4 regions of the Klebsiella sp. A52 genome follow, and region 2 is predicted to be linked to each of the others. Evidence: predicted binding sites of a transcription regulator. Region 2 holds the regulator's gene; each other region holds the start of a gene.

Region 1 (7,987 bases), 1.5 Mb from region 2:
CTTTAGCCCTAGTGTAAGCTAATACGGGTAAAGCAGCCATCCAGACTAACTCACAGATACAGCAAAAATTTTCTCCCCAACGCTTGCAGCATCAGTCACTTCCAGTAATCTGTCTGCAAGTTAATATAAGTGGAACCCCATTATGGAACTGACAACACGCACCTTGCCCGCACGCAAACATATCGCGCTGGTAGCACACGATCACTGCAAAGATCTGCTGATGAAATGGGTCGAACGTCACCAGGCGCTACTGGCTCAGCACCAGCTCTATGCAACCGGGACCACCGGCAACCTGGTCTCACGCACCACCGGGCTGGAAGTGAAAGCGATGCTGAGCGGCCCGATGGGCGGCGACCAGCAGGTGGGCGCGCTGATTTCTGAAGGGAAAATTGATGTGCTGATCTTCTTCTGGGATCCGCTGAATGCGGTGCCCCACGATCCTGACGTCAAAGCGCTCCTGCGTCTGGCGACGGTGTGGAATATCCCGGTTGCCACGAATGCCGCCACCGCTGACTTTATTATTCAGTCGCCGGATTTCAACCAGCCTATCGATATTCTCATCCCTGATTACCAGCGTTACCTTGCCGAGCGCCTGAAGTAATTCCCACGGCGGCCAGACGGCCGCCGATGATCAGGGCTTTCGCGCCACCGGCACGCCCAACTCCTGCAAGATCTCAACAAACGGCGATGGTCGTTCTTTATTGAACAGCAGCCAGACCCGCAGGCGGGCGCGGGTTATCGTCACATACAGTAGCCTACGCTCTTCAGCATCAGGGAAATCTTCCGGCTGTGGGAGCAATGCCTGTTCCATCACCGACTCTCTTGCCGGCGCCGGGAAGGCGTCATCACCCTCCTGCAAGCCCAACACAATAACAAAGTCAGCCTGCTGGCCTTTGCTGGCATGAATTGTCATAAAATCTAGCTGCAGATGCGGCCAGCGGGTCGCGGCTTTTTCCAGCGCGGCGGGTTTCAGATGGTGATAGCGCGCCAGCAGCAAAATCCGCTGTTGCGGTTTAACGTAGCCGCTCAACTTGTCGAGCAGATCGTCGAGTTTATCGTCGGGCAGCAGGGTCACCGCTTTCTTATCGCCAGCGGTCAGACTATTCAGCGGTTTAGCCAACTGATGCGGGTTTTGCTGAATAAAACCGTTGGCGATCTCGCCGATACGACCATTAAATCGATAGGTGGTATCCAGCGCGCAACAGTCCCCTTCGCCAAAGTAGTGGTTAAATGCCGTGGTTAAAGAGAGCTGCGCGCCGCTAAAGCGATAGATAGCCTGCCAGTCGTCACCCACCGCAAATAACGTGGTCTGTTTATTTTGCCGGCGCAGCGCCGCCAGCAATTCAGCGCGCTGTGGAGAGATATCCTGAAATTCATCCACCAGAATATGTTTCCAGGGGCTCACAAAACGGCCTTTATCCAGTATGTTAACGGCCTGGTGAATAAGCCCGGAGAAATCAACGGCATTCTCCTCTTTCAACGCCGTTTTCCAGGCTTTCAGTAGCGGGGCCATCAGTTTCACACGCTTATTAAAGAGGTCGCGTACTTCTTCAGGCGCGCTGGCGATCATCTCCGCCTGCGAGCCGCCATGCATACGCATCAAACTAACCCAGCGGTCAAGACGGCCGGCCAGGCGACGCAGCAGCGCGCGATCCTGCCAGAAATCGCCTTCGTCAATCTGCCACTCCATCTCATCCATCAACCACTGACGCCAGCCTTTAGCCTGCGCTTTTTTCTCCTGACACTGCTGCTGCCAGGCCTTCAACAAAAGCTTTTGCCGGGCGGCGGTATCGTTTTCCAGCTTACTGATCGCCGGAACCTTCTTACTACCCTGCTGAATAATATGTAACGCCAGTGAATGAAAGGTCCGCGCAGCAATCTCGTCGGTTCCCAATCGCTCCTGAATACGTTCATCCATTTCCTGAGCAGCCTGACGGCCAAACGCCAGGAGCAGGATCTGATCGGCTGCCGCCTCGCCGCGATTTAACAACCACCCTGCACGGGCGACCAGCACCGAGGTTTTTCCGCTACCGGCGCCGGCAAGCACCAGCAACGAACGCTCGCCGTTAACCACCGCCCGCGCCTGCGCCGGGTTGAGCGGTGAAGACTCGACCTTATCGAAGAAAGCGCGATACTGTTCCAGCATGGCTTCGGTATAGGCTTGATTATGCGCCAGGCGAGCCTCGTCGATATCGCTAAGCCAGCATTGACACTGGCGCCACAGTTCGCGGCAGTTATCAAATTCATCCAGACGGCTCTCAGGGAAAGGCAGTCCGGTTAAGGCCCGGCGTATCTTCGCCTGAACATCGGCGACCTGCTGGCGGGTCAGCCACTTACCTTCGGCGCTGGCGCGTTCAATTTCACTTAACTGTTGGCGCAGTAATTGCGCGGCAATTTCACTCATCTCCGCGCTCCACTGCTGCCAGAGATTATTGAGATGATGATAGAAATGTTGCGTCTCGGCCCACTCGGTACCATGCAAACGCACAACTTTGCTTTCAGGCAGTGCGAACTCCAGCTCGCCCCACACCAGGCCACGCTTACATTGAACCGACAATAACTGATTGAAAGGTATAAGATACTCATGACGATCGCCGGAGACTTTAACCCCGGCATTCAGCAACTGCACCCGATCATAAGGATGCTGCGCCATGCGTTTGCCCAATGTTGTCGCTTTAAGTTCCATATATCGCCAAATTTCAATCAGTTTGAATGTTTTTAAGTTTAACCGCCCGCGAGCAGGTGCTCCAGCGCAAAAAAACGTTACAATTGTCGGGTCTTATTATCCATAGGGTTAACCAGAGGGTTTATGCGTACCATTCTGAATATTTTAAACTTTGTTCTTGGCGGTTTCGCCACCACGCTCGGTTGGCTACTGGCGACGCTGGTCAGTATTGTTTTGATTTTCACGTTACCGCTGACCCGTTCATGTTGGGAAATCACCAGGTTATCGCTTTTCCCCTACGGTAATGAAGCCATTCATGTTGATGAACTGGAACCTGAAGCAAAAAACAGCTTACTGAACGCGGGCGGCACTATTTTGAATATTTTGTGGTTCATGTTCTTTGGCTGGTGGCTGTGCCTGATGCATATCTTCAGCGGTATCGCCCAGTGCCTGACCATCATTGGTATCCCTGTCGGGATCGCCAACTTTAAAATTGCCGCTATTGCGCTTTGGCCAGTAGGACGCCGCGTGGTCTCCGTTGAAACGGCTCGCGCCGCACGCGAAGCCAACGCCCGCCGCCGCTTTCAGTAATTGTACGGATCACTGTTATGTTAAGCCCCCTGCTCCGCCGTTATACATGGAATAGCGCCTGGTTATATAACGCCAGGATTTTTATTGCGCTTTGTGGCACCACGGTTGCGCCGTGGTGGATTGGCGAAGTCAAACTCACGATCCCGTTAACGCTCGGGGTGGTAGCCGCGGCGTTGACCGACCTCGACGATCGCCTCACCGGGCGGCTACGTAATCTCGCCATTACGCTGGTCTGCTTCTTTATTGCTTCCGCATCGGTGGAATTACTGTTTCCGTGGCCGTGGCTGTTTGCTATAGGCTTAACCCTGTCCACGACGGGCTTTATCTTGCTCGGCGGTCTGGGTCAACGCTATGCCACCATTGCTTTCGGCGCCTTACTGATCGCTATCTACACCATGTTAGGGGTCACTCTGTATAACAGTTGGTACCTGCAGCCGCTCTTTTTGCTGGCTGGCGCCATCTGGTACAACGTATTAACACTCGCCGGTCATCTTATTTTCCCCATTCGTCCGCTGCAGGATAACCTTGCGCGCAGCTATGAACAGCTGGCGCAGTATCTTGAACTTAAATCACGGTTGTTCGATCCGGATATCGAAGATGAAAGTCAGGCGCCGTTGTACGATCTGGCGCTCGCCAACGGCAAACTGGTTGCGATGCTGAACCAAACGAAAGCGTCTTTACTGACGCGCCTACGCGGCGACCGCGGGCAACGCGGTACTCGTCGTACCCTACAGTACTATTTCGTCGCTCAGGACATTCATGAGCGTGCCAGCTCGTCGCATATTCAGTATCAGACACTTCGCGACCATTTCCGCTACAGCGATGTGATGTTCCGTTTCCAGCGGATGCTGTCGATGCAGGCGCAGGCATGTCAGAAACTCTCCCGCGCCATCCTCTTACGCGTTCCGTATCAGCATGATGCGCATTTTGAACGCGCCTTTATGCATCTTGACGCGGCGCTGGATCGCGTTCGCGCCAGCGGCGCGCCTCAAGATCAGGTCAAAGCGCTGGGTTTTCTACTCAATAACCTACGCGCCATAGATGCGCAATTGGCAACCATCGAATCGGTGCAAACCAGCGTGCTGGCCAGCAACCATCCCGAAAACCTGCTTGCAGACGATCGCCCCAGCGGCTTTAGCGATATCTGGCTACGGCTGCGCAGCAATATGACACCGGAATCGGCGCTTTTCCGCCATGCGGTGCGCATGTCACTGGTGCTGTGCGCGGGCTATGCCTTCATTCAGTTTACCGGCCTCAACCACGGTTACTGGATTCTGCTGACCAGCCTGTTTGTTTGCCAGCCGAACTATAACGCTACCCGGCATCGCCTGGCGTTAAGGATCATCGGGACATTGGTAGGGGTCGCTATCGGGTTACCGGTGCTGCTGCTGGTTCCCTCGGTCGAAGGCCAGCTATTGCTCATTGTACTAACCGGTGTGCTGTTTTTCGCCTTTCGCAACGTCCAGTATGCGCATGCCACTATGTTTATCACGCTGCTGGTACTGCTGTGCTTTAACCTGTTGGGCGAGGGATTCGAAGTCGCTTTACCGCGTATCCTCGATACATTAATCGGCTGCGCTATCGCGTGGGCGGCAGTGACCTTTATCTGGCCAGACTGGAACTTCCGTAATTTACCTCGGGTACTTGATCAGGCTATCAACGCTAACTGCCGTTATCTGGACGCTATTCTTGAGCAGTACCATCAGGGGCGCGACAACCGTCTTGAGTATCGCGTCGCCCGACGTAATGCACATAACCGGGATAGCGAGCTGGCATCAGTGGTATCCAATTTATCCACAGAGCCAAAAGCCGACAACACAATGCGTGAAACCGCATTCCGCCTGCTGTGCCTTAACCATACGTTTACCAGCTATATTTCCGCGTTGGGGGCGCACAGGGAGAAACTGACGACGCCGGAAATACTGGCGTTACTCGATGATGCCGTCTGCTACGTCGATGATGCGCTGCATCATTCTCCCGCAGACGAACAGCGCGTTCAGCAGGCGCTCAGCAACCTGCAATCACGTATTCAACACCTGGAACCGCGAGCCGACAGCAAAGAACCATTGGTCCTGCAGCAGATTGGGCTACTGCTCGCACTGCTGCCGGAAATATGTCGCCTGCAGCGCCGGATTGCCGGTCAACCAGAATAATCCTCCACGCCGTACCCTTGCGTATTAGCCCACTCCCGTAGCTCCTGGCGCCGCTGCGCCGGGAGCGCGGCGGAATGGGTGCCGGCAATCGCGCCCGCCAGGGACTCAAGGACATTGATTGATATTCCTTTATTATGCTCCCTCAATTTTAACCAGCTTTTTTCCGCACCAATTGTACGCAGCATTTTCACATCGGTTATTCCGGCATGAATCAACATCAATTCCATGTGGAAACTGATATTAGGCAAATCTTTTAGCCTGCCAGAATCACGCTGATGCTGCTTTTCGCTACGCGCCGTATGCAAAGACAGCTCCGAGAGGTGAAACAGCATTTTACTGTCCTGCCATAATGCTTCATCTATACGGTAATATTTTAGCGCTACCGGCCGACCATTTTTGCGCATAGTTAACATTGGGCTATGATGCTCGACCCGATATTCTGCGCTTTGCTCACACACTCTAAGATAGATTTCGCCTTCGGCCACCATGGCAAACACGGTATTGTCTATCGCCAGACTGTAACCGCCAAATAGAGGCCGGCTACTGATTTTGCCTAAGGGAGAAAGGCACTCCTGAAACTGGAGGAACCGTAATTTTGATAGTTTCTTCATGATCATTCCTTTAGTAATCATGCATATAAAAGTAATTTTTATTAACGGATCCGTTATTGAAGAAAATAAGTGAGTTCGTTTTGTGCAGCAAGATGAATTTTGGCTTCATTTCAACCAGCTCGCCGTTTTGCGAGGCGCTTTCAGGAAAAAGTTATTCTGCAAATCGTGTTGCAGAGACTCGCTGAATACTTAAGCAATGTTAATTGATAAACAGCATATCGGCCCCATCGACATCATGCCTGGTAGCCGTGAAGCAAAGATAAATAGAGGGAAATATCTCCTGCGGCTTCAGCATGGAGACAGTGAATTCATATAAACAAGTCGCCGCGGCTCTGATTCATAGCCGGGTAGAGTGCATAAAATATATGCAAAAGTGGGAAAATGAGGTTGACGTTAACCCCTGGTGGATATACTGTATATGCATACAGTAACTCACAGGCGAGATAGACTATGTTTACTTCAGCTCACGCAAATCGTTCACCACTGACTTCGGCTTCAGTACGTCGCCCTTCGCACAGCGTCGTCGAACATTCAGCCACTGGGCTGATTAGTGAAATCGTCTATCGCGAAGATCAACCCATGATGACGCAGCTTTTGTTGCTACCTTTATTACAACAGTTGGGCCAGCAGTCGCGCTGGCAACTGTGGCTCACGCCGCAGCAGAAGCTGAGTAAAGAATGGGTACAATCATCCGGTCTGCCGCTATCAAAAGTGATGCAAATTAACCAGATGTCGCCCTGCAACACTCTGGAATCGATGATTCGCGCTTTACGTACCGGGAATTATAGCGTGGTTATTGGCTGGCTGACGGATGAACTTACTGAACAAGAGCATGAACGCCTGGCGCTCGCCGCAGAAGAAGGTCATGCGATGGGCTTTATCATGCGCCCGGTGAGAAATACAAGCCAGCCTGGGAGACAATTAAGTGGGCTAAAAATTCACTCAAATTTATATCATTGAGTGAAATTAGGATTAATCCTGGAATTTTTTTTGCCTCATCAAAAACCATTCTCGTAAAGTGGTTAATTTCACAGAGATCCCGGTGTGGTGCGGTTTCGCGACTTTTTACCGTGTTCACAAATTAACCATATTTGTTAAATATTGTGTATACAACCCTTTTTTTTCATATGCCTGACCGAGTTCACACTTGTAAGTTTCTAACTAAGTTGTAGACTTTACATCGCCAGGGGTGATCGGCTTACGCTGCATGTATCAGCATAGTTAACAACGAGTCACGCCCCCGGTGAAGGATTTAACCGTGAGGTCTTATGTACCATCATGGCGAATTTTGGATGATAATGAGGCGCAAAAAATGAAAAAGACAGCTATCGCGATTGCAGTGGCACTGGCTGGCTTCGCTACCGTAGCGCAGGCCGCTCCGAAAGATAACACCTGGTATGCAGGTGGTAAACTGGGTTGGTCCCAGTTCCATGACACCGGCTGGTACAACAGCAACCTGAACAACAATGGCCCGACCCACGAAAGCCAGCTGGGCGCTGGTGCGTTCGGTGGTTATCAGGTTAACCCGTACCTCGGTTTCGAAATGGGTTACGACTGGCTGGGCCGTATGCCTTACAAAGGCGACAAAGTTAACGGCGCATTCAAAGCTCAGGGCGTTCAGCTGACCGCTAAACTGGGTTACCCGATCACTGACGATCTGGACATCTACACCCGTCTGGGCGGCATGGTATGGCGCGCTGACTCCAGCAACAGCATCGCTGGCGACAACCACGACACCGGCGTTTCCCCAGTATTCGCTGGCGGCGTTGAGTGGGCAATGACCCGTGACATCGCTACCCGTCTGGAATACCAGTGGGTTAACAACATCGGCGACGCAGGCACTGTAGGCGTTCGTCCGGACAACGGCATGCTGAGCGTTGGTGTTTCCTACCGTTTCGGTCAGGAAGACAATGCACCGGTTGTAGCTCCGGCTCCGGCTCCGGCTCCAGAAGTCACCACCAAGACCT
Region 2 (7,987 bases):
CGCGCCGCCGGCTGCGTGGTGAATGACTATGCCGACCGTAAATTTGATGGTCACGTTAAGCGTACGGCTCGTCGCCCGCTACCAAGCGGCGAGGTCACGGAAAAAGAAGCGCGCATATTGTTCGCGGTACTGGTGGGGCTCTCCTTCTTGCTGGTGTTGACGCTCAATACCATGACCATCCTGCTGTCGGTTGCGGCGCTGGCGCTAGCCTGGGTCTACCCCTTTATGAAGCGCTATACCCATCTGCCGCAGGTAGTGCTGGGCGCGGCCTTTGGCTGGTCGATCCCGATGGCTTTCTCGGCGGTAAGTGAAGCGCTGCCGCTCAGCTGCTGGCTGATGTTCCTCGCCAATATTTTGTGGGCGGTAGCCTACGATACCCAGTATGCGATGGTCGATCGCGACGATGATGTCAAAATTGGCATTAAGTCGACGGCGATCCTGTTCGGTGAAAACGATCGTTTGATTATCGGTATTCTGCAGGTTGCCGTGCTGGTATTAATGGGCGCGGTGGGCTGGCTAAATGGGCTGAACTGGGAATTCTACTGGTCGCTGTTTATCGCGGCGGGATTGTTTGTCTGGCAGCAGAAGCTTATCTTCAAGCGCGAACGCGATAACTGCTTCAAAGCGTTTATGAATAATAACTACGTTGGGCTGGTGCTGTTTCTCGGTCTGGCGATGAGCTATCTGCAGTAAATCCTTCTTTCCCCGACTCGCGGCGCGAGCCGGGGAACAGAAGCCGCAACGTTATGCGTCGTCCTGAGCGGCGCTTTCAATCGTCAAACGTACATCCGACGTAATCAAATCCGCCAGCATCTGGTAGACCTTCAGGGTCTCTGCCGGCTCGGCATCGCCGGTATCGCTGATGTAGCCTTCGTCACGCAGGGTCAGCACCAGAGTACTGAACACCGCCTTATCGAAGAACTCCGGCGCGTTGATACCGTGCAGTACCGACAGACGCTGCGCCATGGTGCGGCTTTCTTTCTCAAGCGTACTGCGGTTGATGGACGGGTTGGCGCTCAACAACCAGAAGGTGATCGCGTAGCGCTGTAACGTCTCGCGCGCGCCGGCGGCCAACAGCTGCAGGGAACGAGAGTGCGCCGGGTTGACGCTCATCTCATCGCCATTCAGCACCACCAGGCCCTGACGCTGCATCTCTGCCATCAGCGCATCGATAACGCCCGCCAGCTCCTCTTTTTCCCAGCGCAGGAACAGCTCGGCTTTCAGGAACGGATAGAACATCTCGACATGACGCAGCACTTCGCTACGGGTGATGCGGCGATGTTGGGTCACGATAGCGGCCAGCAGCGACGGCATCACCAGCATATGGGCGATGTTGTTGCGATAGTAGGTCATCAGCACCGCCTGCTCGCGCGGCAGGATGATGATATCGCCGATGGTGTCTTTCTCGACTTCGAACTTGTTCATCTGCAGTGCGTGGTCGATAAGCTCGCCGGCGGAAGCCGTCGGCGCGGTCGAATCGGTGGAGTACGGCACGTTACGCAGCAGGTCGAGGTAGCAATCCAACTGCTGGGTCAGCTGCTCACGGGTCAAAGAACGCTGACGCGACGCCAGAAGCGCCGTACAGCACAGGTTCATGGCGTTGGCCGCCCCGGCATTGTTGATGCGCACCATCAGATCGGCGGCGATATTATTCACCGTCGGCGTCAGCCAGGAAGGGCGGACAGCTTCGATAGGATCGATGGCTTCGCGCCATTCCGGCACGTGCTGATTGAGGTAGGTCATCAGCGGCAGCGGTTCGCCGAAGTTAACGTAGCCCTGGCCGAGATTACGCAGTTTGCTGAGGCCGCGCACCATCTGCGGCAGGCTCTCTTTTTCTTTTGTCGCGCCGCGCAGCTCTTTGGCGTAGGTACCGACTTCCATCACGTGCTCGTAGCCGATATAAATCGGCACCAGGGTGATGGGGCGGCTACCGCCGCGCAGCATTGCCTGGATAGTCATCGACAGGGTGCCGGTTTTCGGATCCAGCAGACGGCCGGTACGGGAACGCCCGCCTTCGACGAAGTATTCCACCGAATAGCCACGGCTGAACAGCTCGCCAAGATATTCGCGGAATACCGTGGAGTAGAGCTTGTTGCCCTTAAAGGTACGGCGAATAAAGAAAGCGCCCAGACGGCGGAAAATCGGCCCGGCCGGCCAGAAGTTGAGGTTTATGCCGGCGGCGATATGCGGCGGCACCAGCCCCTGATGATAAAGCACATAAGAGAGCAGCAGGTAGTCCATGTGGCTACGGTGACAGGGCACATAGACAATCTCATGGCCGTCATGCGCCAGCTGGCGTACGCGCTCGGCGTTATGCACGTTAATCCCCTGATACAGACGGTTCCAGGTGAAGCCGAGAATACGGTCAGTCAGGCGGATCATTTCATAAGAGAAGTTAGCGGCAATCTCTTCCATCAGCGCGATGGCGTTCTGCTGGGCCTTCTCGTGAGAAATCTTCTTGCTGCGCGCTTCATCTTCTACCGCGCGGGCGATAGCTTTCGATGCCAGCAGCTTATTGAACAGATCCTGGCGGGCAGGGAGACGCGGGCCGACGGCGGCCAGACGTTGACGGGCGAAGTGCATACGCGCCACGCGGGCCAGCTTCTGGGCGATGATTTTATCGGTACCGTGCTCATCCGCCATGCGGCGCAGAGAGACAGAAGGCGAGAAACGCACGAAGCTATCGCGGCCAAGCCAGGAGACGGCGAAGAATTTCTGAATACCGTTAAGCATGCGTAGCGGCGGATTCTCTTCGCCTTTTTCGCGACCCGGGGCGCGGCCGAACATCACCGAGACCGGCACCATTTGCACGTCGAGATCGGGATGATTACGGTGCAGATCCAGGTAGTCGTGGAACAGCTTAATGGACTCCTCTTTCGGCGTGTAGTAGGTAAACACGCGCGGGCCGCCGTGGATGAAAACGTAGCGCGGCAGCAGGGTGCCGTCGATTTCCAGCGGTTCAAAAGGGTCGGGTAAGTCATGCGCCAGGCACTGGGCGCGCAGGGTCAGCAGGTCCGCCTTGGAGTTATAAGGCAAGACGTACATTATCGGACGCGAGGTATCGAGCCCTAATTCCTGAGCAGGTTCTGCCGGAATAGACTTGCTTTTTACCAGCACCCGTAATGGTAAATTCAGTAATTTATAGTAAATTCGTTGCCAGCCGGACATAAACGATGTGAAGCCTCTGGTTAATCATGCAAATGCGCGGCAAGAATAACAGAAAGCGTACAAAATTTCCGTTGTCACACGGCAAACACGTACACTCAGCGACGTCATTTACATTAAAAGGTTCTTTTTGATGGCCAATAATACCACTGGGTTAACCAGAATCATTAAAGCAGCAGGTTATTCCTGGAAAGGTTTCCGCGCGGCGTGGGTGAACGAAGCCGCTTTCCGCCAGGAAGGCGTCGCCGCCATTGTGGCCGTGGCGATAGCCTGCTGGCTGGATGTCGATATCATTACGCGAGTCCTGCTCATTGGCTCGGTCCTGTTAGTGATGATAGTCGAAATTCTTAACAGCGCGATTGAAGCGGTGGTTGACCGTATCGGGCCTGAGCATCATGAGCTTTCCGGGCGCGCCAAGGATATGGGCTCGGCGGCGGTACTGCTGGCGATAATCATCGCGTTGATCACCTGGACTATGCTGTTGTGGTCGCATTACCGCTAAGTCTTGTCGGCAACGCTCGCAAAACGCAAAGAATCTCCTGATTTTTATATGATATGTGGTTCCAAAATCACCATTAGCTGTATATACTCACAGCATAACTGTATATACACCCAGGGGGCGGAATGAAAGCGTTAACGACCAGGCAGCAAGAGGTGTTTGATCTCATCCGGGATCACATCAGCCAAACGGGCATGCCGCCGACGCGTGCGGAAATTGCTCAGCGCTTGGGGTTCCGTTCCCCAAACGCGGCGGAAGAACACCTCAAAGCGCTGGCGCGTAAAGGCGCGATTGAAATCGTCTCCGGCGCTTCACGCGGCATTCGTCTGCTGACGGAAGAAGAACACGGACTGCCGCTGATCGGCCGCGTCGCCGCAGGCGAACCGCTGCTGGCGCAGCAGCATATTGAAGGTCACTATCAGGTTGACCCGGCGATGTTTAAACCAAATGCCGACTTCCTGCTGCGCGTTAGCGGGATGTCGATGAAAGACATCGGTATCCTCGACGGCGATCTGCTGGCGGTGCATAAAACTCAGGACGTGCGTAACGGCCAGGTCGTCGTCGCGCGTATCGATGAAGAAGTCACCGTAAAACGTCTGAAAAAGCAGGGCAACGTCGTTGAACTGCTGCCGGAAAACAGCGAGTTTTCCCCGATCGTCGTCGATCTGCGCCAGCAGAGCTTCACCATTGAAGGTTTGGCCGTCGGCGTGATCCGTAACGGTGAGTGGCTGTAACTCCCGTCCTAACGCAGCGTCATCATGATGCATGACGCTGCGATGTTCCTCCTCTGTCTGGTCCCTCTGCATGCTGCTCAACGCCGCCGATAAAGCACTGTGGCGCCTCGCGCTACCGATGATTTTCTCGAACATTACCGTTCCGCTGTTGGGGCTGGTCGATACCGCCGTTGTCGGCCATCTTGATAGCCCCGTATACCTTGGCGGCGTCGCCGTCGGCGCGACGGCCACCAGTTTCCTCTTTATGCTGCTGTTGTTCCTGCGAATGAGCACCACTGGCTTAACCGCTCAGGCCTACGGCGCCAAAGATCCGCAGCGGCTGGCGCGCGCTCTGGTGCAACCGCTGATCCTGGCGCTGGCCGCCGGGCTGCTCATTGTTCTGTTCCGCATGCCGCTCATTGACCTCGCGCTACATATTGTCGGCGGCAGCGAGGCGGTACTGGAGCAGGCCAGGCGGTTCCTCGAAATCCGCTGGCTCAGCGCCCCGGCGTCGTTGGCTAACCTGGTGCTGTTAGGGTGGCTGCTTGGCGTGCAGTACGCCCGCGCCCCGGTGATCCTGCTGGTGGTCGGCAACTTGCTGAATATCGTGCTCGACCTGTGGCTGGTAATGGGGCTGCATATGAACGTGCAGGGGGCGGCACTGGCGACGGCGCTGTCGGAATACGCTACCTTTATCATCGGCCTGCTAATGGCGAAACGGGTGCTGGCGCTGCGCGGCGTGACGCTTGCCATGTTGAAGGAAGCCTGGCGCGGCAATATGCGGCGCCTGCTGGCGCTTAATCGCGACATCATGCTGCGTTCGCTGCTACTGCAGCTCTGCTTTGGCGCCATCACCGTCTTCGGCGCCCGTCTGGGCAGCGACGTGGTGGCGGTCAATGCGGTACTGATGACCATGCTGACCTTTACCGCTTACGCGCTGGACGGTTTTGCCTATGCCGTCGAAGCCCATTCCGGACAGGCTTACGGCGCGCGTGACGGTAGCCAACTGCTGGAAGTCTGGCGCGCGGCCTGTCGGCAGTCGGGAATGGTCGCGCTGGCGTTCGCGTTAATCTACAGCGTGGCCGGTGAGCATATCATCGCGCTATTGACCTCTATCCCATCATTGCAGCAGCTGGCCGACCGCTATCTGTTCTGGCAGATGATCCTGCCGGTGATTGGCGTCTGGTGTTATCTGCTGGATGGCATGTTTATCGGCGCAACGCGCGGCGCGGAGATGCGTAATAGCATGGCGGTGGCCGCCGCGGGATTTGCGGTGACGCTGCTCTCTGTGCCCGTGCTCGGCAACCACGGCCTGTGGCTGGCGCTGGCCGTGTTCCTAGCTTTGCGTGGGCTTTCGCTGGCGCTCATCTGGCGCCGCCACTGGCAGCGTGGCACCTGGTTTAATTCACCCTCCTGAATGCAAATATCCCGGCCGAGCGCAGCGCGAGCCGGGAAAATTCTCCCAGCGTGTTCAATTGGCCTGATGGTTAAAAATTCCGAATAACTAATCGGTGTCAGCATTGTCATCTATAGTTATTACCATGTCCGGAACAAAACGGGCTGTTAACCCACCGAATCATGAGGACGTAATGATGAATAAAGACGAAATCAGCGGTAACTGGAAACAGTTGAAAGGTAAAGCCAAGGAACAGTGGGGTAAACTGACCGATGACGATATGACGGTCATTGAAGGGAAGCGCGATCAGCTAGTCGGTAAAATTCAGGAACGTTACGGCTACGCGAAAGATCAGGCCGAAAAAGAGGTGTCTGACTGGGAGCGTAAGAACGATACGCGCTGGTAGCAAATGTGGTTTTGACCCCCTGTTTATGCCTGTCTAACGGCATAGTGATATGCCGTAGCTTCCCGCTGATGTCGCCCGACTCAGCGGGCTTTCTTTTTAATCTGGATGGTATGATCGTGATGACAGTGTTCGCGGGCGCTGCACGCTTCGACTTCCACGCAGGCAGCGCACAGGCCGTGCGCTTCAATCACATTATGCCGTAGAGCGAAGCCCATTCTGGCCGCCAGCGTATGCATAATATCTTCTACGCCTTCCGCACACTCTTCTTTGACCACGCCGCAGCGATCGCAGATAAACATCGCCGAACTGTGGGTCGGCTGATCGAAAAGGTGGCACAGTACATAGCTGTTGGTCGATTCCACTTTGTGCACAAAACCTTGCTCCAGCAGAAACTCCAGCGCGCGATAGACCGTGGGCGGCTTCGCCTGCGGCTCTTTTTCTCGCAGCAGATCCAGCAGATCGTAGGCGCTAATCGCCCCTTGCTGCAGGCTCATCAGACGCAACACTTCCAGACGCTGCGGGGTCAGGCGTACGCCACGTTGCACGCAAAGCTTTTCAGCCTGCGCTAACATTTCTTGCGAAGTGGTGTTATCCATGAGCATCCTCTGGTTGCGTGATGTTGAAACTGTTACTTTATCACGAACCAGGTAAAACGCCGAGATCCTGCAAGCTTTGCTATACCTGATGTATCTCATTTTCGGGAGAAAACGATGAAACGACCTGATTGCATTCGACATTGGCGCGAACTGGAAGGTGCGGATGATTCCACCTACCCCGATAGTCACGAGCTGTTTTCTATTGGCGCGCCTCTTGCCCGCGGCCTGCGGCTAAATCGGCTGGGCATCCATCATGAACGCTTACCGCCGGGGCGCAGAACCTCTTATCCACATGCGGAAAGCGATGAAGAAGAGTTCATCTACGTGCTGGAAGGCTTTCCGGAAGTCTGGATCAATGGCTATCTATGGAAGCTGGAGCCGGGCGATAGCGTCGGCTTTCCGGCGGGGACTGGCGTGTGTCATACCTTCCTGAATAATACCGAGCAGGAGGTGCGGCTGCTGGTCGTTGGCGAGGCGAATAAAAAACACAACCGCATCTACTATCCGTTGAACCCAGGCTATGCCGCGACTCGCCAGGATCGCTGGGTGGATCACCCTCCGCAGTTCTTTGGCCCGCACGACGGCAAACCGCGGAAAATATAGGCCGCATTTTGACCATGGCGCGTGGCGTTCGACGTTATGCGCCGTGGTTGGTGTTTGTGCTATAGTAGCGCCCCTTTTTACCCGGATGCTTATTTATTCGCCATGATGCCAGAATCCACATCTACCGCTTTTGCTGCCCACCGTTTTTCTATCGCGCCCATGCTCGATTGGACCGACAGACATTGCCGCTACTTCCTGCGTCTGCTGTCGCGCCATACTCTGCTGTACACCGAAATGGTCACCACCGGCGCGATAATTCACGGTAAAGGCGACTACCTGGCCTATAGCGAAGAAGAACATCCGGTAGCGCTGCAGTTGGGCGGTAGCGATCCTGCGGCGTTGGCGCAATGCGCGAAGCTCGCCGAGGCGCGCGGCTACGACGAGATTAACCTCAACGTCGGCTGCCCCTCTGACCGCGTGCAGAACGGGATGTTTGGCGCTTGTCTGATGGGTAACGCCGCGCTGGTGGCGGACTGCATCAAAGCGATGCGCGACGTGGTGTCGATCCCGGTAACGGTAAAAACCCGTATTGGCATTGACGATCGGGATAGCTATGAATTCCTGTGTGATTTCATTGAGACCGTCTCCGGCAAAGGGGAGTGTGAAATG
Region 3 (7,987 bases), 220 kb from region 2:
GCCTTCTGCGAGCCACGTTTCTGCCAGAGTCATTAGCATTCCTCCATGCTGCGGCACACGCTGTGCCAGCCCATAAAATAGCGCCCGAATATCCTGTGCTTCCCCCGCCTGAGCCATATATTTTATCAGCACGGCGATTTGTTGTCCGCTCATCTGCTCCAACATTAAGAGGTGGGTCAACTTGTCCAGTAGTTGTGCCATATCGCGTTGGCGAATATGTTTTTGCACCAGCGTCAGGGCCGCCATGCTGCGGTGTTGCATGATTTCATCATCAGGAATCACAGTAATATCGACCAGCGGAAAAGCGCCAGAGTAGAGTTGATGAGCAAGGAGCGAGTCGTCAAAATTATCCAGCCAGTTTAACGACCAGGGATAGGGGCTGCGGCGTCCTTGATAAAAGAGAATGGGAATCACCAGTGGTAACGTTTTATGACCATTCTCCAGATGCCTCTGCATGGCGGCGATGGCGTAGCGCATTAGACGGAATGCCATCAGTTTATCGGGTGAACTTTGGTGTTCTATCAGAACATGGACATAACCCTGGCCGCGCGTTGTCTCCAGTGAATACAGAATGTCGCTGTAATAGGGCCGCAGGTCATCCTCCAGGAAACTCCCAGATTCCAGTCGTAGCGTATCCAGTTTGCAAACCTGAATTAACGCCGGCGGAAGGTGGATCTCGATAAAATCGCGCGCCGTTTCGACCCGCGACAAAAAGGTCTTAAAGACTGCATCATGAGGGGTTGCCGTTTCCGCCATTTTCGTTCATCCGTGAAGAAACCCAATGGTGGCATTCTGGCACTGAAAAGGCGGGGCCGACAGCGCGCGGATAAAGTCTCTTTCATCTTTTCGCGCCAGCACGCGTGATAATACGACTACGGCCGCAAGTGGCCTCGAGCTGTGCGAGCGCCATTCCAGTTTCAGGCATGACGGGCGGAAGCGAGCAGCGCTCCCACCAGCATAAACAGCGAACCAAACACTTTATTCAGCGCCTTCATCTGCTTCGGACCTTTAATCCAGGCCGCAATGCGCTGCGCCAGCGTCGCGTAACCGATCATCACAATGATATCGACCACAATGGTGGTGACGCCAAGTACCAGGTACTGCATCACCTGCGGCTGATGCGGGACGATGAACTGGGGAAACAGCGCGGCGAGGAAGACGATACTTTTGGGGTTGGTCAGATTGACGAACACCGCGCGTTTATAGAGCTTACCGCGGCTTTGAGTGCGCGCCAGCGTATTCAGGTCGATTGAACCCGCCGCCCGCCATTGCTGGATCCCCAGCCAGATAAGATAAGCCGCGCCCGCCCATTTCAACACTTCAAATGCCAGTACCGAGCGTGAGAAGAGCGTGCCCAGACCGACGCCAACCAGCACGATATGAATGGCCAATCCGGTTTGCAGGCCGGCAATAGAGGCTGCCGCGCCGCGATAGCCGTGGTTGATGGATGTGGTCATGGTATTAATCGCGCCGGAACCCGGCGACAGGCTGAGAATGATTGATGTCAGCAGATAAGCGAACCACCACTCGAAGGTCATGAGAATCTCCCTGATTGTCTATTTTTATGCCACAATACGCTATTGCATCAGCATTGTGTGATGTGCGACAAAAAAACGATTTTCAGCGGTTAACAGGGGTGTAAACCCGATGTTTGGGCAGCAAAAGGACTGGGACACACGAGAAAACGCGTTTGCGGCCTTTACCATGGGGCCGCTGACGGATTTTTGGCATCAGCGGGAAGAAGCTGAATTTACGGGCGTCGATAAGGTTCCGGTACGCTTTGTGCGCTTTTGCGCCGCAAATAATGACCGGCTGGTGGTTATTTGCCCCGGCCGCATCGAAAGCTACGTGAAGTACGCCGAACTAGCCTACGATCTCTTCCACAGCGGCTTTGACGTAATGATTATCGATCACCGCGGTCAGGGGCGCTCAGGTAGGTTGCTGTCTGATACCCACCGCGGTCATGTTGTGCGCTTTAGCGACTATGTTGACGATCTGGCTGCGCTTTGGCAGCAGGAAGTGGTGCCCGGCCACTGGCGTAAACGTTTTATTCTCGCCCACTCGATGGGCGGCGCCATTGCCACGCTGTTCTTGCAGCGTCACCGGCAGCATTGCGACGCCATTGCCTTATGCGCGCCAATGTTTGGCATCATCATGCGCCTGCCGGACTGGATGGTGCGCCATATTCTCGACTGGGCTGAGGGCCATCAGCGTATTCGTGAAGAGTATGCCATCGGTACGGGCCGCTGGCGGGCGCTGCCGTTTTCGCTCAATGTATTGACTCATAGCCGTCAGCGCTATCGTCGCAACCTGCGTTTTTATGCTGACGATCCGCGGTTGCGCGTCGGCGGGCCGACCTATCACTGGGTGCGCGAAGGTATTCTGGCCGGTGAAGAGATATTGGCTGGCGTCGAGAAAGATACGACTCCGACGCTATTGATTCAGGCCGAGGATGAAAGGGTGGTCGATAACCTGATGCACGACCGCTATTGCGAACTCCGTTCCGCTGCCGGACACCCTTGTGAAGGCGATAAGCCGCTCGTTATTGAAGGGGCATATCACGAGATCCTTTTTGAAAAGGACGCTATGCGCTCAGTCGCGCTAAATGCCATCGTCGATTTTTTCAATCGACATACTTAATCCGACGATAGATCTCGTCGCCCTGCTTAGAGGTTAAATTTTTTATGTACCAGGTTGTTGCGTCTGATTTAGATGGCACGCTGCTTTCCCCCGACCATTTCCTCACCCCCTATGCCAAAGAAACGCTGAAGCTACTCACCGCGCGCGGGATAAATTTCGTTTTCGCCACTGGTCGTCACTATATCGATGTGGGACAGATCCGCGATAATCTCGGCATTAAGTCGTACATGATCACCTCTAACGGCGCCCGCGTACACGATAGCGAAGGAAAACAAATCTTCGCCCATAACCTCGACCGCGATATCGCCAGCGATCTGTTTGAGATGGTGCGTAACGATGTGAAGATTGTGACCAACGTCTATCGTGAAGATGAATGGTTTATGAATCGCCATCGCCCGGAAGAGATGCGCTTCTTCAAAGAGGCGGTATTCAACTACAAGCTTTATGAACCGGGCGAGCTGGATGCGGATGGCATCAGCAAAGTTTTCTTCACCTGTGAAGATCATGAACATTTGCTGCCGCTTGAGCAGGCTATCAACGCGCGCTGGGGCGACCGCGTGAATGTGAGTTTCTCCACGTTGACCTGCCTTGAAGTGATGGCCGGCGGTGTATCGAAAGGGCATGCGCTGGAGGCCGTCGCGAAAATGCTTGGCTACAGCCTCAAAGAGTGTATCGCCTTTGGCGACGGCATGAACGACGCCGAGATGCTGTCGATGGCCGGTAAAGGCTGCATCATGGCGAACGCCCATCAGCGGTTGAAGGACTTGCATCCGGAGCTGGAAGTGATCGGCAGCAACGCCGATGATGCTGTACCGCATTACCTGCGCAAGCTGTACCTCGATTGATAAAGATTGACGATTGGCTAATAACTGGTCAGTCGTCAACCTCTCTCTCCGCTACAATGCCTGTTCTTTATTCAATGAGACGACCATTGTGGCGCTATTAATTATCACCACTATCCTGTGGGCCTTTTCGTTTAGCCTGATTGGCGAATACCTTGCCGGTAGCGTCGATAGCTATTTTTCCGTGCTGATGCGCGTGGGCCTGGCAGCGCTGGTGTTCCTGCCTTTTCTGCGTACGCGCGGCCAGCCTCCGCGTACCATCGTGCTCTACATGTTGGTAGGAGCGATGCAGCTTGGGATTATGTATTTGCTGGCTTTCCGCGCCTATCTCTATCTGACAGTCTCCGAATTTCTGTTGTTTACGGTCTTTACCCCGCTGTATATCACCCTGATTTACGATCTGATCAGCGGCCGTAAACTACGCTGGGGCTATCTGCTTAGCGCGGCGCTGGCGGTGTTAGGGGCGGCGATCATCCGCTATGACAAAGTCAGCGATCACTTCTGGACCGGGCTATTGCTGGTGCAGCTGTCGAATATCTGTTTCGCCATCGGTATGGTGGGCTACAAGCGTCTGATGGAAGTCCGTCCAATGCCGCAACACAATGCCTTTGCCTGGTTCTATGCCGGCGCCTTTATCGTGGCGGTAGCGGCGTGGTTTATGCTGGGCAATCCGCAGAGGTTGCCGTCCACCGGTCTGCAGTGGGGGGTTCTGGTATGGCTGGGCGTGGTCGCTTCCGGGTTGGGTTACTTCATGTGGAACTACGGCGCGACGCAGGTGGATGCCGGTACGTTGGGGATCATGAATAACGTTCACGTCCCCGCCGGGCTGCTGGTTAACCTTGCTATCTGGCAGGAGCAGCCTCACTGGCCGAGCTTTATCATTGGCGCGCTGGTAATCCTGGCTTCGCTATGGGTCCATCGCCGCTGGGTCGCTCCGCACTCCGTACAAACGGCAGATGATCGCAAGCGTGATTCCGCGCTGAGCGAATAAACGCTTCTGTTACCGGCTGGCGTTGCTCGCCATCGCGCACCGCGGCGTACAGCCGGCTCCACAGTCCTTCTCCCAGGGTTTTGGTGACAATCAAACCCTGGCGTTCAAAACTTTCCACCACCCAGTGCGGCAGGGCGGCAATACCCATTCGCGCGGCGACCATCTGAATCAGCAGCAGCGTGTTATCGACGCTTTTCAACTGCGGGCTGATCCCCGCCGGTTGCAGGAAGTGGCGCCAGATATCCAGTCGCCCGCGCTGTACCGGATAAATCAGTAACGTTTCCGCAGCCAGATCTTCCGGCGAGATGCGCGTTTTCGCCGCCAGCGGATGTTCCGGAGCTAACACCAGACGAACTTCATAATCAAACATCGGTGAATAGTGCAGGCCGCTACGCGGCAAAATATCTGAGGTCATCACCAGATCGAGTTCGCCCTGCTGCAGGGCAGGCTGCGGGTCAAAAGTGACGCCGGACTGAAAATCAACCTCCACCAGCGGCCAGCGGGCGCGGAAGCTTTCCAGCGCCGGGGTGAGCCACTGAATGCAGCTATGGCACTCGATCGCCAGCCGCAGACGGGTCTGCTGAGGTTCGTTGCAGTCCTGCAACGCGCGGGCGATCTGCGGCAGCACCTGATTGGCTAACTGCAGCAGAATTTCCCCTTGCGGCGTAAAGCGCAGCGGCTGGCTTTTACGCACAAATAAACGGAAGCCAAGGCGCTGTTCCAGATCGCTAAACTGGTGGGACAGGGCCGACTGGGTTTGGTGCAGGGCTGCCGCCGCGCCCGCCAGCGAACCGCTGTTCCGCAACGCCTGTAGCGTTTTCAGGTGTTTAATCTCGATCATGAATGTCCTTCACTTCGGCATGAATAATTTGCGCTTGAGGAATATACAGTACTTGCGAATTATAGCGGTGTAAACATCTGGATGGCTAAATATAAAAAATTCCATAAGGGGCATAACATGACAATCCTCAATCACACCCTCGGTTTTCCTCGCGTTGGCCTTCGCCGCGAGCTGAAAAAAGCGCAAGAGAGCTACTGGGCGGGCAACGCCACGCGTGAAGAGCTGCTGGCGGTAGGTCGCGATCTGCGCGCTCGTCACTGGGAGCAGCAGAAACAGGCGGGCATTGATCTGCTGCCGGTGGGCGATTTTGCCTGGTACGACCATGTTCTGACCACCAGCCTGCTGCTGGGCAACGTGCCGGCTCGTCATCAGAACAAAGACGGCACCGTCGATATCGATACCCTGTTCCGCATTGGTCGCGGCCGCGCGCCGACCGGTCAACCCGCTGCCGCCGCGGAAATGACCAAGTGGTTCAACACCAACTATCACTACATGGTGCCGGAATTTGTCCAGGGCCAACAGTTCAAGCTGAGCTGGACCCAACTGCTGGATGAAGTGGACGAAGCGCTGGCGCTGGGCCACAAGATTAAGCCTGTACTACTGGGGCCGGTAACCTATCTGTGGCTGGGCAAAGTAAAAGGCGAACAGTTTGATCGTCTAAGCCTGTTGAACGATATCCTTCCGGTTTACCAGCTGGTACTGGGCGAGCTGGAGAAACGCGGCATTGAGTGGGTGCAGATTGATGAGCCGGCGCTAGTTCTGGAGCTGCCGCAAGCATGGCTGGATGCCTTTAAACCGGCTTATGAAGCCCTGCAGGGGCAGGTAAAACTACTGCTGACTACCTATTTTGAAGGGATCACCGACAACCTTGATGTTATCACCGCGCTGCCGGTACAGGGGCTACACGTCGATCTGGTACACGGCAAAGATGAGGTGGCTGAACTACATAAACGCCTGCCGGCCGACTGGCTGTTATCCGCCGGGCTGATCAATGGTCGTAACGTCTGGCGCGCCGATCTCACGGAAAAATATGCGCAAATTAAGTCGCTTGTCGGTCAACGTGAGCTATGGGTCGCCTCTTCCTGCTCCTTGCTGCATAGCCCGATCGATCTGAGCGTAGAGACCCGTCTTGATGCCGAAGTAAAAAGTTGGTTTGCTTTCGCCCTGCAGAAGTGTGGCGAACTGGCGCTGCTACGCGACGCGCTGAACAGCGGTGATACGACGGCGATCGAGGCGTGGAGCGCGCCAATTCAGGCTCGTCGCCATTCGACTCGCGTACACAACGCGGCAGTGGAAAAACGGCTGGCGGCAATCACTGCTCAGGACAGCCAGCGCACCAGCCCTTATGCCGAGCGCGCACAGGCGCAGCGCAAACGCTTTAACCTGCCAGCATGGCCGACGACGACGATCGGTTCATTCCCGCAGACAACCGAAATTCGTACCCTACGTCTGGACTTCAAAAAGGGCAATCTTGACGCCAGCCATTATCGGACGGGTATTGCCGAACATATTAAGCAGGCGATCGTCGAACAAGAACGTCTGGGTTTAGACGTGCTGGTGCACGGAGAAGCCGAGCGAAACGACATGGTGGAGTATTTCGGTGAGCATCTGGACGGTTTCATCTTCACGCAAAACGGTTGGGTGCAAAGCTATGGCTCTCGCTGCGTGAAGCCGCCGGTGGTTATCGGCGATGTCAGCCGTCCGCAAGCGATCACCGTCGAATGGGCGAAGTACGCGCAGTCTCTTACCGACAAGCCGGTCAAAGGCATGTTGACCGGTCCGGTAACCATTCTGTGCTGGTCCTTCCCGCGCGAGGATGTCAGCCGCGAAACAATCGCGAAGCAGATTGCGCTGGCGCTGCGCGATGAAGTGGCGGATCTGGAGGCGGCCGGTATCGGTATTATCCAGATTGATGAACCGGCACTGCGCGAAGGTCTGCCGCTGAAACGCAGCGATTGGGATGCTTATTTACAGTGGGGCGTCGAAGCTTTCCGCATCAATGCCGCGGTTGCTAAGGATGACACCCAGATTCATACCCACATGTGTTATTGCGAGTTCAATGACATCATGGACTCTATCGCCGCGCTGGATGCCGATGTGATCACCATTGAAACCTCGCGTTCCGACATGGAACTGCTGGAATCGTTTGAAGAGTTTGAATATCCAAACGAAATCGGCCCGGGCGTTTATGATATCCACTCGCCAAACGTGCCGAGCGTGGAGTGGATTGAAGGGTTGCTGGAGAAAGCCGCGCAGCGTATCCCGGCGGAGCGCTTGTGGGTTAATCCGGACTGCGGCCTGAAAACCCGCGGCTGGCCGGAAACCCGCGCCGCGCTGGCGAACATGGTGCAAGCGGCGCAAAATCTGCGCGAATCAGCCTGATAGATACGCGGAAAACAACAGAGGAGGCCACGGCCTCCTCTTTTCATGTATCAGGCGAGTTACCCTTTTTTACCGCCATATTGAGCAAACCAGGCCAGCATCCGCTGCCAGCCATCTTTGGCTGACTCTTCGTGATAGCTGGCGCGATAGTCGGCATTAAAGGCGTGATCGGCCTCGGGATAGACCACGATCTCGGCGTTCGCATTTGCCGCCCGCAGCGCCTGGCGCATGGTCTCGACGGTATCCTGCGGAATACTGGCGTCTTTAGCGCCGTACAGGCCAAGTACCGGC
Region 4 (7,987 bases), 750 kb from region 2:
CACGGTGGTGCTGGGTCTTGCTGTACCGATCAACAACCTGGTCTATAACCTGGTGCTGCGCGACGGCGCATTGATGGAAGGCGTAGACCTCAGCTTCCTTAACTTCATCACCTTTATCGGGGTAATTGCGGCGCTGGTGCAAATACTTGAGATGATCCTCGATAAGTACTTCCCGGCACTCTATAACGCGTTAGGGATCTTCCTGCCGCTTATCGCCGTTAACTGCGCCATTTTCGGCGGCGTGTCGTTTATGGTGCAGCGCGATTACAACTTCCCGGAATCGATTGTTTACGGCTTTGGTTCCGGCATCGGCTGGATGCTGGCGATTGTCGCGATGGCGGGGATCCGCGAAAAAATGAAGTACGCCAACGTGCCCGCCGGTCTGCGCGGGTTAGGGATCACCTTTATCACCACCGGACTGATGGCGCTCGGCTTTATGTCATTCTCCGGTGTGCAGCTATAAGGGCGGAAAAGTATGGAAATTATTCTTGGCGTGGTGATGTTCACGCTGATCGTGCTGGTCCTGTCGGGGCTCATCCTGGTGGCGCGCTCGAAGCTGGTGAACGCGGGCGACGTGGTTATTGAAATCAATAACGAAGCGGATAAACAGATCCGCACGCCGGCGGGTGACAAACTGCTGAACACGCTCTCCAGCAACGGTATCTTCGTCTCTTCCGCCTGCGGCGGCGGCGGCTCCTGCGGCCAGTGCCGGGTGACCATCAAAGAAGGCGGCGGCGATATTCTGCCGACCGAGCTTTCGCATATCACCAAACGCGAAGCCAAAGAAGGGTGCCGCCTGGCCTGCCAGGTGGCGGTGAAGCAGAATATGAAAATTGAGCTGCCGGAAGAGATTTTCGGCGTGAAAAAATGGGAGTGCGAGGTTATCTCTAATGATAACAAAGCGACCTTCATTAAAGAGCTCAAATTACGGGTGCCGGATGGTGAAGCGGTGCCGTTCCGCGCCGGCGGCTATATTCAGATCGAATGCCCGTCGCATAAAGTGGCCTATGCCGACTTTGATATTCCCGATGAATATCGCTCAGACTGGGACAAGTTCAACCTGTTCCGCTATGTCTCTGAGGTGAAAGAGCCGACCCTGCGCGCCTACTCGATGGCTAACTATCCGGAAGAGGAGGGCATCATTATGCTCAACGTGCGTATCGCCACGCCGCCGCCGAAGGTTCCGGATGCGCCGCCGGGGATAATGTCGTCCTATATCTGGTCGCTGAAGCCTGGCGATAAGGTGACGATTTCCGGGCCGTTTGGTGAGTTCTTTGCCAAAGAGACCGACGCCGAGATGGTGTTTATCGGCGGCGGCGCGGGCATGGCGCCGATGCGTTCGCACATCTTTGACCAGCTTAAGCGCCTGCACAGCACGCGTAAAATCAGCTTCTGGTACGGCGCGCGTTCGCTGCGTGAAATGTTCTATGACGATGAGTTTGAACAGCTGGCGCGTGAAAACCCCAATTTTACCTTCCACGTCGCGCTCTCCGATCCGCTGCCGGAAGATAACTGGACCGGGCATACGGGCTTTATCCATAATGTTCTGTATGAAAACTATCTGCGCGACCATCCGGCGCCGGAAGATTGCGAGTTCTATATGTGCGGGCCGCCGGTGATGAACGCCGCGGTGATTAAAATGCTCAAAGACCTGGGCGTCGAAGATGAGAACATCATGCTCGACGACTTTGGAGGCTGATGATGTGGACGGTATTTGTCGCGACCTTTGTGATTTTTGCGCTGGTGATCCTCGGCATGTCCCTGGGCTACCTGGTGAAGCATAAGAGTATTCAAGGCAGCTGCGGCGGGATCTCCTCGCTGGGGCTGGAGAAAGTCTGCGACTGTCCGGAACCGTGCGACGCGCGTAAGAAACGTCTCGCCCGCGAGGCGCAGCGCCAGCAGCAGCGCATTCTCTAATGCGCCGACGGCGCTACGCTTGCGTTTTCAGGCCGCTTTCGCGGCCTTTTTTATCTTACTGCCAGTTTTTCGCCTGCGCCGGAGAGTCCACCATCACGCCGTCGGCGCCCAGTTCTTTCGCCGTACGATAATCTTCCGCGCTATTGATACCGAAGAAAATGATGTGGGCCTGGCCCTGCGAGCGGAAGCAATCCATCGCCTCTTTATCCCAGGTGAGCGTCGCCGGAGAAACGCCTTCACCAAGGGTAAACTTCTCGACTACCTCCACCTTGCGCTTCAGTTCCAGCCCGTACCACTTATCGCCATCGCGCTGGCTGTCTTTCTGACACTGGTGGCTGAGCGAAACGTTTGCAAGCCTGGTTCGGGTTTCGCTGCGGCTAACAAAGCGTGGGATTGGTTGCGGCAGAGCGGCGATATAGCGGTCTTCGGTGGAATAAACGCGCACCCGCTCGAGGCTATGGGTGTTTTTTAACACCTCCAGCAGGCGTTCGCCCATCACCGTTGGATCGGCATCCGGTGATTTTATATCGATGTAGAAGAAGGTCTGCGGCCACTGCTGCAGCACGCTTTGTAAGGTCGGGATCGTGGCCTGCTTGCCGCGCCACGGATGGCTGTCATCGCCCCATTTCCAGCCAGCATCGACTTTCGCCAGCTCGGCGGCGGTTAAGCTTGAGACCTTGCCCTCGGCGTTGGTCAGGGCGGAGAGATCGCTTGAGCGATAGAGCACCGGTACGCCGTCGCGGCTTAGCTGTACCGTGACCCAGATGGCCTGCGCGTGGTTTTCCAGCGCCAGTTTGATGGCCGGTAGGGTATTTTCCGGCGCATCGCCGGTACCGCCGCGGTGGGCAATCAACTGCGGGTTGGCAAAAGCGCTGCCGGTCGCCAGCAGGCAGAGTACCGTGAGTATTTTCTTCATGATTGTATCTTCCTGATTCATTATTTAAATGTATGAAAATAAACGTGATTTGTTTCACTTTTATGTTGTAACAGCTTTTTTGGCGGTTGAATTAAAAAAAGATAAAATTTGCGCGTAGTTTTGCTATGCTGTATGGGTATACAGTGTTGGGCAAGGCGATGCGTAAAATTATCCATGTCGATATGGACTGCTTCTTCGCAGCGGTGGAAATGCGTGACAACCCGGCGTTGCGCGATATCCCCATTGCCATTGGCGGCAGTCGGGTACAGCGTGGCGTGATTAGTACCGCGAACTATCCTGCGCGTAAGTTTGGCGTGCGCAGCGCGATGCCGACGGCGACGGCGCTTAAACTGTGTCCGCACCTCACGCTGCTGCCGGGGCGCTTTGATGCCTACAAAGAAGCCTCGAACCACATCCGCGAAATTTTCTCCCGCTATACCTCGTTAATCGAGCCGCTGTCGCTGGATGAAGCCTACCTTGACGTGAGCGACAGCGTACACTGCCACGGCTCTGCCACGCTGATGGCCCAGGAGATCCGCCAGACCATCGAGCGTGAACTGAATCTCACCGCTTCGGCGGGCGTGGCGCCGGTAAAATTCCTCGCGAAAATTGCCTCAGATATGAACAAGCCGAATGGCCAGTTCGTCATTGCCCCGCACCAGGTGGCGGAATTTGTGCGGTCTCTGCCGCTGGCGAAAATCCCCGGCGTCGGGAAGGTGTCGGCGGCGAAGCTGGAAAATATGGGGCTGCGTACCTGTGGCGACGTGCAGAACAGCGATCTGGCGATGCTGCTTAAACGCTTTGGTAAGTTTGGCCGTATCCTGTGGGAGCGCAGCCACGGCATTGACGAGCGCGAAATCCATAACGATCGTCAGCGCAAATCGGTCGGCGTCGAGCGCACTCTGGCGGAAGATATTCACGAGTGGTCAGACTGCGAAGCGATTATCGAAAATCTCTATCCCGAGCTGGAACGTCGTCTGGCGAAGGTAAAACCGGATCTGCTGATCGCGCGTCAGGGCATTAAACTGAAGTTTAACGATTTTCAGCTCACTACTCAGGAGCACGTCTGGCCGCGGTTAAACAAAGAGGATTTAATCGCGACCGCGCGCAACGCCTGGCTCGAACGTCGGGGCAGCCGCGGCGTGCGGCTAGTGGGGTTACACGTGACGCTGCTCGACCCACAGCTCGAACGACAACTGGTGCTTGGACTATAACGATGTTAACGATCAGGGCGTATTCAGAAGATGATTTTCCGGCGCTGTGCGCCATTTTTTTACGCGCGGTGAGAGAGACCGCCAGCCGGGATTATTCTCCCGCGCAAATTGCCGCCTGGGCGCAGGTTGATGAATCCCGCTGGCGGCAGAAACTTGCCGATTCGCAAGTGCTGGTGGCGGTTATTGATAATCAGCCGGTTGGATTTATCACCGCCGTTAATGATTATATCGACCTTTTATTCGTCTCGCCGGATTATGCCCGTCGTGGAATCGGTCATGCGCTCATCGGCGCGGTCTGCGCCAGCCATCCGGGAAAGGTACTGTCGGTCGATGCGAGCATAACGGCACGATCCAGTTTTCTTCGTCAGGGATTTCGTGTCGTCGCTGAGCAGCGAGTAGAATCGCGTGGAGAGTGGTTCACCAACTATCGAATGGAAAAACGCGGTTCGGGGAAGGCTGAATAGATACTGTTATCGGTTTGCGGCTGTTTTAGCTTGAGAAAAGCTTTCATCTCATAACGCTGAGAGTCTGTTGTGGTCCAGTCGCTGGCAGGGATTTTCCCGGAGGCGGCGCATTGCGCCTTGTCCGGGCTACCAAACTGCACATTACTGTAGCCCCGGTAAGCGGTAGCCCCACCGGGGATTTTGAGGCTGCGTGGTGAACAAATTAACGGTAGGCCGGATAAGGCGTTAGCCACCACCAGACAATACAGGTCATAACCGGGGCCCGGAGGAACAACCGGCGGCATCACGCCGCCGGTGCATGGCTTACTTCGCCGGAATCGCTTTCAGCAGTTCGGTCAGCAGCGTCCAGTACTGGCCGACGCTCTCGATATGAACCTGCTCATCCGGGGAGTGCGGGCCGGTAATGGTTGGGCCGATGGAGACCATGTCCATGTCCGGATACGGTTTTTTGAACAGACCGCATTCCAGACCAGCGTGGATAATCTGGATGTTCGGCGTCTTGTTGAACAGACGCTGATAGGTCTCGCGCACCAGGTGCATAACCGGAGAGTTGGCATCCGGCTGCCAGCCTGGGTAAGCGCCTTTGGCTTCGGTTTTCGCCCCGGCCAGTTTGCCCAGTGAATCCAGCATGCTGACGACATAGTCTTTACCGCTGTCGATCAGCGAGCGAATCAGGCAGTGGATCTGTACGTTGTCGTCGGTCATGGTGACGACGCCGACGTTCAGCGAGGTTTCAACCACGCCTTTGGCGACGTCGGAGTTGCGGATCACGCCGTTCGGCGTCGCGTTCAGCAGGCGCACGAAACCGTCGCGGGAAGCCTGAGTCAGCGCCGCTTTATCGTTCGCGACCGCTTCCAGCAGGACGACCAGATTCTTCTCTTTGGCCGCCAGTTCGTTTTTCAGGATATCCTGGTAAGTATTCACCAGCGCTTTCAGCGCATCCGCTTTGTCCGCGGCGACGGCGACGGTCGCGAAGGCTTCACGCGGGATAGCGTTACGCAGCGTACCGCCGTTGAAATCGACCAGACGCAGATCCAGTTCATCGGCATGGCCCGCCAGGAAGCGCGCCAGCAGCTTGTTAGCGTTGCCCAGGCCGACGTGGATTTCACCGCCGGAGTGGCCGCCTTTTAAGCCTTTCAGGGTCAGTTTAAAGCTCTGGAAACCGGCAGGAATCGCTTCGCGAGTCAGCGCCAGGTTAGAGGTGAAATCGATACCGCCGGCGCAACCCATGTAGATTTCGCCTTCTTCTTCCGAATCGGTATTGATCAGGATATCCGCCTGCAGCCAGTTGGCCTGCAGACCGAACGCGCCATCCATGCCGGCTTCTTCGGTCATGGTCAGCAGCACTTCCAGCGGGCCGTGGGCAACGCTATCGTCGGCCAGCACCGCCAGCGCGGAGGCCATACCGATGCCGTTATCCGCGCCCAGGGTGGTGCCGCGCGCTTTGACCCACTCGCCGTCGATGTACGGCTGGATCGGGTCTTTGGTGAAATCGTGGACGGTATCGTTATTTTTCTGCGGCACCATATCGAGGTGCGCCTGCAGAACCACCGGCTTGCGGTTTTCCATACCGGCGGTCGCGCCTTTACGAATCAGAATGTTGCCAACCTGGTCGCGTTCCGCGTGTAAGCCTTTTTCTTTTGCCCAACCCATGATGTGCTCGGCGAGCTGTTCTTCGTGATAGGACGGGTGCGGGATGGAGCAAATTTTGGCAAAAATATCCCAAAGCGGTTGCGGGGATAATTGAGACAATTCAGACACGATGAGTCTCCTTACAGTCACCTGCAAAAGTCGTTTACAGGTCGAGGGTTAGCAATAAGATTCACTACAAGCTCGGGCTTGCGCGATGTGGTTGAGAATACCACTTTCCGCGCGCTCTGCTAGTGTAAAGCACGCAAAAAGCGTTGCCGGAGGCGCTTAATACTGGTTTTTAGCGCGTCAGGTCTCTATAATCTCGCGCAACCATTTTCCCCCTCGAACAATATTTAAGCCGTTATACACAGGCTGGGACAATTCACATGAGCGAAAAATACGTCGTCACCTGGGACATGTTGCAGATTCACGCCCGCAAACTGGCAAGCCGTCTGCTGCCGGTTGAACAATGGAAAGGCATCATTGCCGTTAGCCGTGGCGGTCTGGTACCGGGAGCTTTACTGGCGCGTGAACTGGGTATTCGTCATGTTGATACCGTATGTATCTCTAGCTACGATCACGACAACCAGCGCGAGCTGAAAGTACTGAAGCGCGCTGAAGGCGATGGCGAAGGTTTCATCGTTATTGATGACCTGGTCGATACCGGCGGCACCGCCGTCGCTATTCGCGAAATGTATCCTAAAGCGCACTTTGTCACCATTTTCGCCAAGCCGGCTGGCCGTCCGCTGGTTGATGATTATGTGGTTGATATCCCGCAGGATACCTGGATTGAACAGCCGTGGGATATGGGCGTCGTCTTCGTCCCGCCAATCGCTGGCCGTTAATTCCCGCCAATAGTGAATAATTACCACGCCCGGTTATGCCGGGCGTGGTTTTTTTTACCCTGACGCAGGTTACAATAGCGAAAGCAGCAACATGATGGAGGCGGCACATGTCACAGGCTAACCTTAGCGAAACGTTGTTTAAACCCCGATTCAAATACCCGGAAACCTCAACGCTGGTCCGTCGGTTTTCCTCCGGCCAGCATCAGGGCATGCAGACCGCTCTGAGCGGTAATCACGTCGATCACTGGTATCGCTTAATCAATCGCCTGATGTGGATCTGGCGCGGCGTTTCGCCGCAGGAGATATGGGATGTCCAGGCGCGCATCGTGATGAGCGATGCCGAGCGCTCCGACCCGGAGCTCTACGATACGGTGATCGGCTATCGCGGCGGCAACTGGGTGTATGAGTGGACTAAACAAGCGATGATGTGGCAGCAAAAAGCGACTCAGGAAGCCGATCCTCTGCAGAGCGGCCGCCACTGGCTGCACGCCTCCAACCTCTATAGCATCGCCGCCTACCCGCATATCAAGGGCGATGGATTAGCCGATCAGGCGCAGACGCTGGCCAATCGCGCCTATGAAGAGGCGGCGCAACGCCTGCCGGGCGAGCTGCGTGAACTGGAGTTCGCTATCCCCGGCGGCGCCCCGGTGACGGGCTTCCTGCATATGCCGAAAGGCGAAGGCCCGTTCCCGACGGTGCTGATGTGCGGCGGTCTGGATTCGCTGCAAACCGATTATTACAGCCTGTATGAGAAGTATTTTGCCCCGCTGGGTATCGCCATGCTGACGCTGGACATGCCGTCCATCGGTTTCTCAACCAAGTGGACGCTGAGCCAGGACACCAGCATGCTGCATCAGTACGTGCTGCAGCATCTGCAGAATGTCCCCTGGGTTGACCATACCCGGGTGGCGGCATTTGGTTTCCGCTTCGGCGCCAATATTGCGGTTCGTCTGGGGTATCTGGAATCGCAGAGACTGAAGGCGGTGGCCTGTCTGGGGC

The links. Region 2 encodes LexA, which represses DNA repair genes until DNA is damaged. Its sites were predicted from a motif close to TNCTGTATGTACATACAGNA; they were not measured.
Region 1: the regulator LexA is predicted to act here: its motif matches at 6,431-6,450, upstream of sulA (SOS-induced cell division inhibitor SulA).
Region 3: the regulator LexA is predicted to act here: its motif matches at 5,346-5,365, upstream of metR (HTH-type transcriptional regulator MetR).
Region 4: the regulator LexA is predicted to act here: its motif matches at 2,960-2,979, upstream of dinB (DNA polymerase IV).

What each region holds. Positions count from the first base shown of each region.
Region 1 is NZ_CP074437.1:4,610,825-4,618,811, forward strand. Features, by position in the region: gene mgsA (methylglyoxal synthase) at 143-601, shown strand; gene helD (DNA helicase IV) at 632-2,686, opposite strand; gene KGA69_RS21905 (YccF domain-containing protein) at 2,810-3,256, shown strand; gene yccS (YccS family putative transporter) at 3,274-5,409, shown strand; gene KGA69_RS21915 (TfoX/Sxy family DNA transformation protein) at 5,397-6,020, opposite strand; gene sulA (SOS-induced cell division inhibitor SulA) at 6,471-6,980, shown strand; gene ompA (porin OmpA) at 7,333-7,987, shown strand, end outside.
Region 2 is NZ_CP074437.1:1,021,495-1,029,481, reverse strand. Features, by position in the region: gene ubiA (4-hydroxybenzoate octaprenyltransferase) at 1-693, shown strand, start outside; gene plsB (glycerol-3-phosphate 1-O-acyltransferase PlsB) at 745-3,168, opposite strand; gene KGA69_RS04780 (diacylglycerol kinase) at 3,299-3,667, shown strand; gene lexA (transcriptional repressor LexA) at 3,790-4,398, shown strand; gene dinF (MATE family efflux transporter DinF) at 4,469-5,794, shown strand; gene KGA69_RS04765 (CsbD family protein) at 5,970-6,179, shown strand; gene zur (zinc uptake transcriptional repressor Zur) at 6,260-6,775, opposite strand; gene KGA69_RS04755 (cupin domain-containing protein) at 6,890-7,378, shown strand; gene dusA (tRNA dihydrouridine(20/20a) synthase DusA) at 7,481-7,987, shown strand, end outside.
Region 3 is NZ_CP074437.1:1,237,485-1,245,471, reverse strand. Features, by position in the region: gene KGA69_RS05755 (Rpn family recombination-promoting nuclease/putative transposase) at 1-756, opposite strand, end outside; gene rhtB (homoserine/homoserine lactone efflux protein) at 918-1,538, opposite strand; gene pldB (lysophospholipase L2) at 1,648-2,640, shown strand; gene yigL (sugar/pyridoxal phosphate phosphatase YigL) at 2,685-3,485, shown strand; gene KGA69_RS05735 (carboxylate/amino acid/amine transporter) at 3,574-4,473, shown strand; gene metR (HTH-type transcriptional regulator MetR) at 4,361-5,314, opposite strand; gene metE (5-methyltetrahydropteroyltriglutamate--homocysteine S-methyltransferase) at 5,432-7,696, shown strand; gene KGA69_RS05720 (dienelactone hydrolase family protein) at 7,756-7,987, opposite strand, start outside.
Region 4 is NZ_CP074437.1:273,948-281,934, reverse strand. Features, by position in the region: gene nqrE (NADH:ubiquinone reductase (Na(+)-transporting) subunit E) at 1-463, shown strand, start outside; gene nqrF (NADH:ubiquinone reductase (Na(+)-transporting) subunit F) at 476-1,699, shown strand; gene nqrM ((Na+)-NQR maturation NqrM) at 1,702-1,917, shown strand; gene KGA69_RS01345 (glycerophosphodiester phosphodiesterase family protein) at 1,973-2,833, opposite strand; gene dinB (DNA polymerase IV) at 2,992-4,047, shown strand; gene KGA69_RS01335 (GNAT family N-acetyltransferase) at 4,050-4,511, shown strand; gene pepD (cytosol nonspecific dipeptidase) at 4,815-6,272, opposite strand; gene gpt (xanthine phosphoribosyltransferase) at 6,530-6,988, shown strand; gene frsA (esterase FrsA) at 7,096-7,987, shown strand, end outside.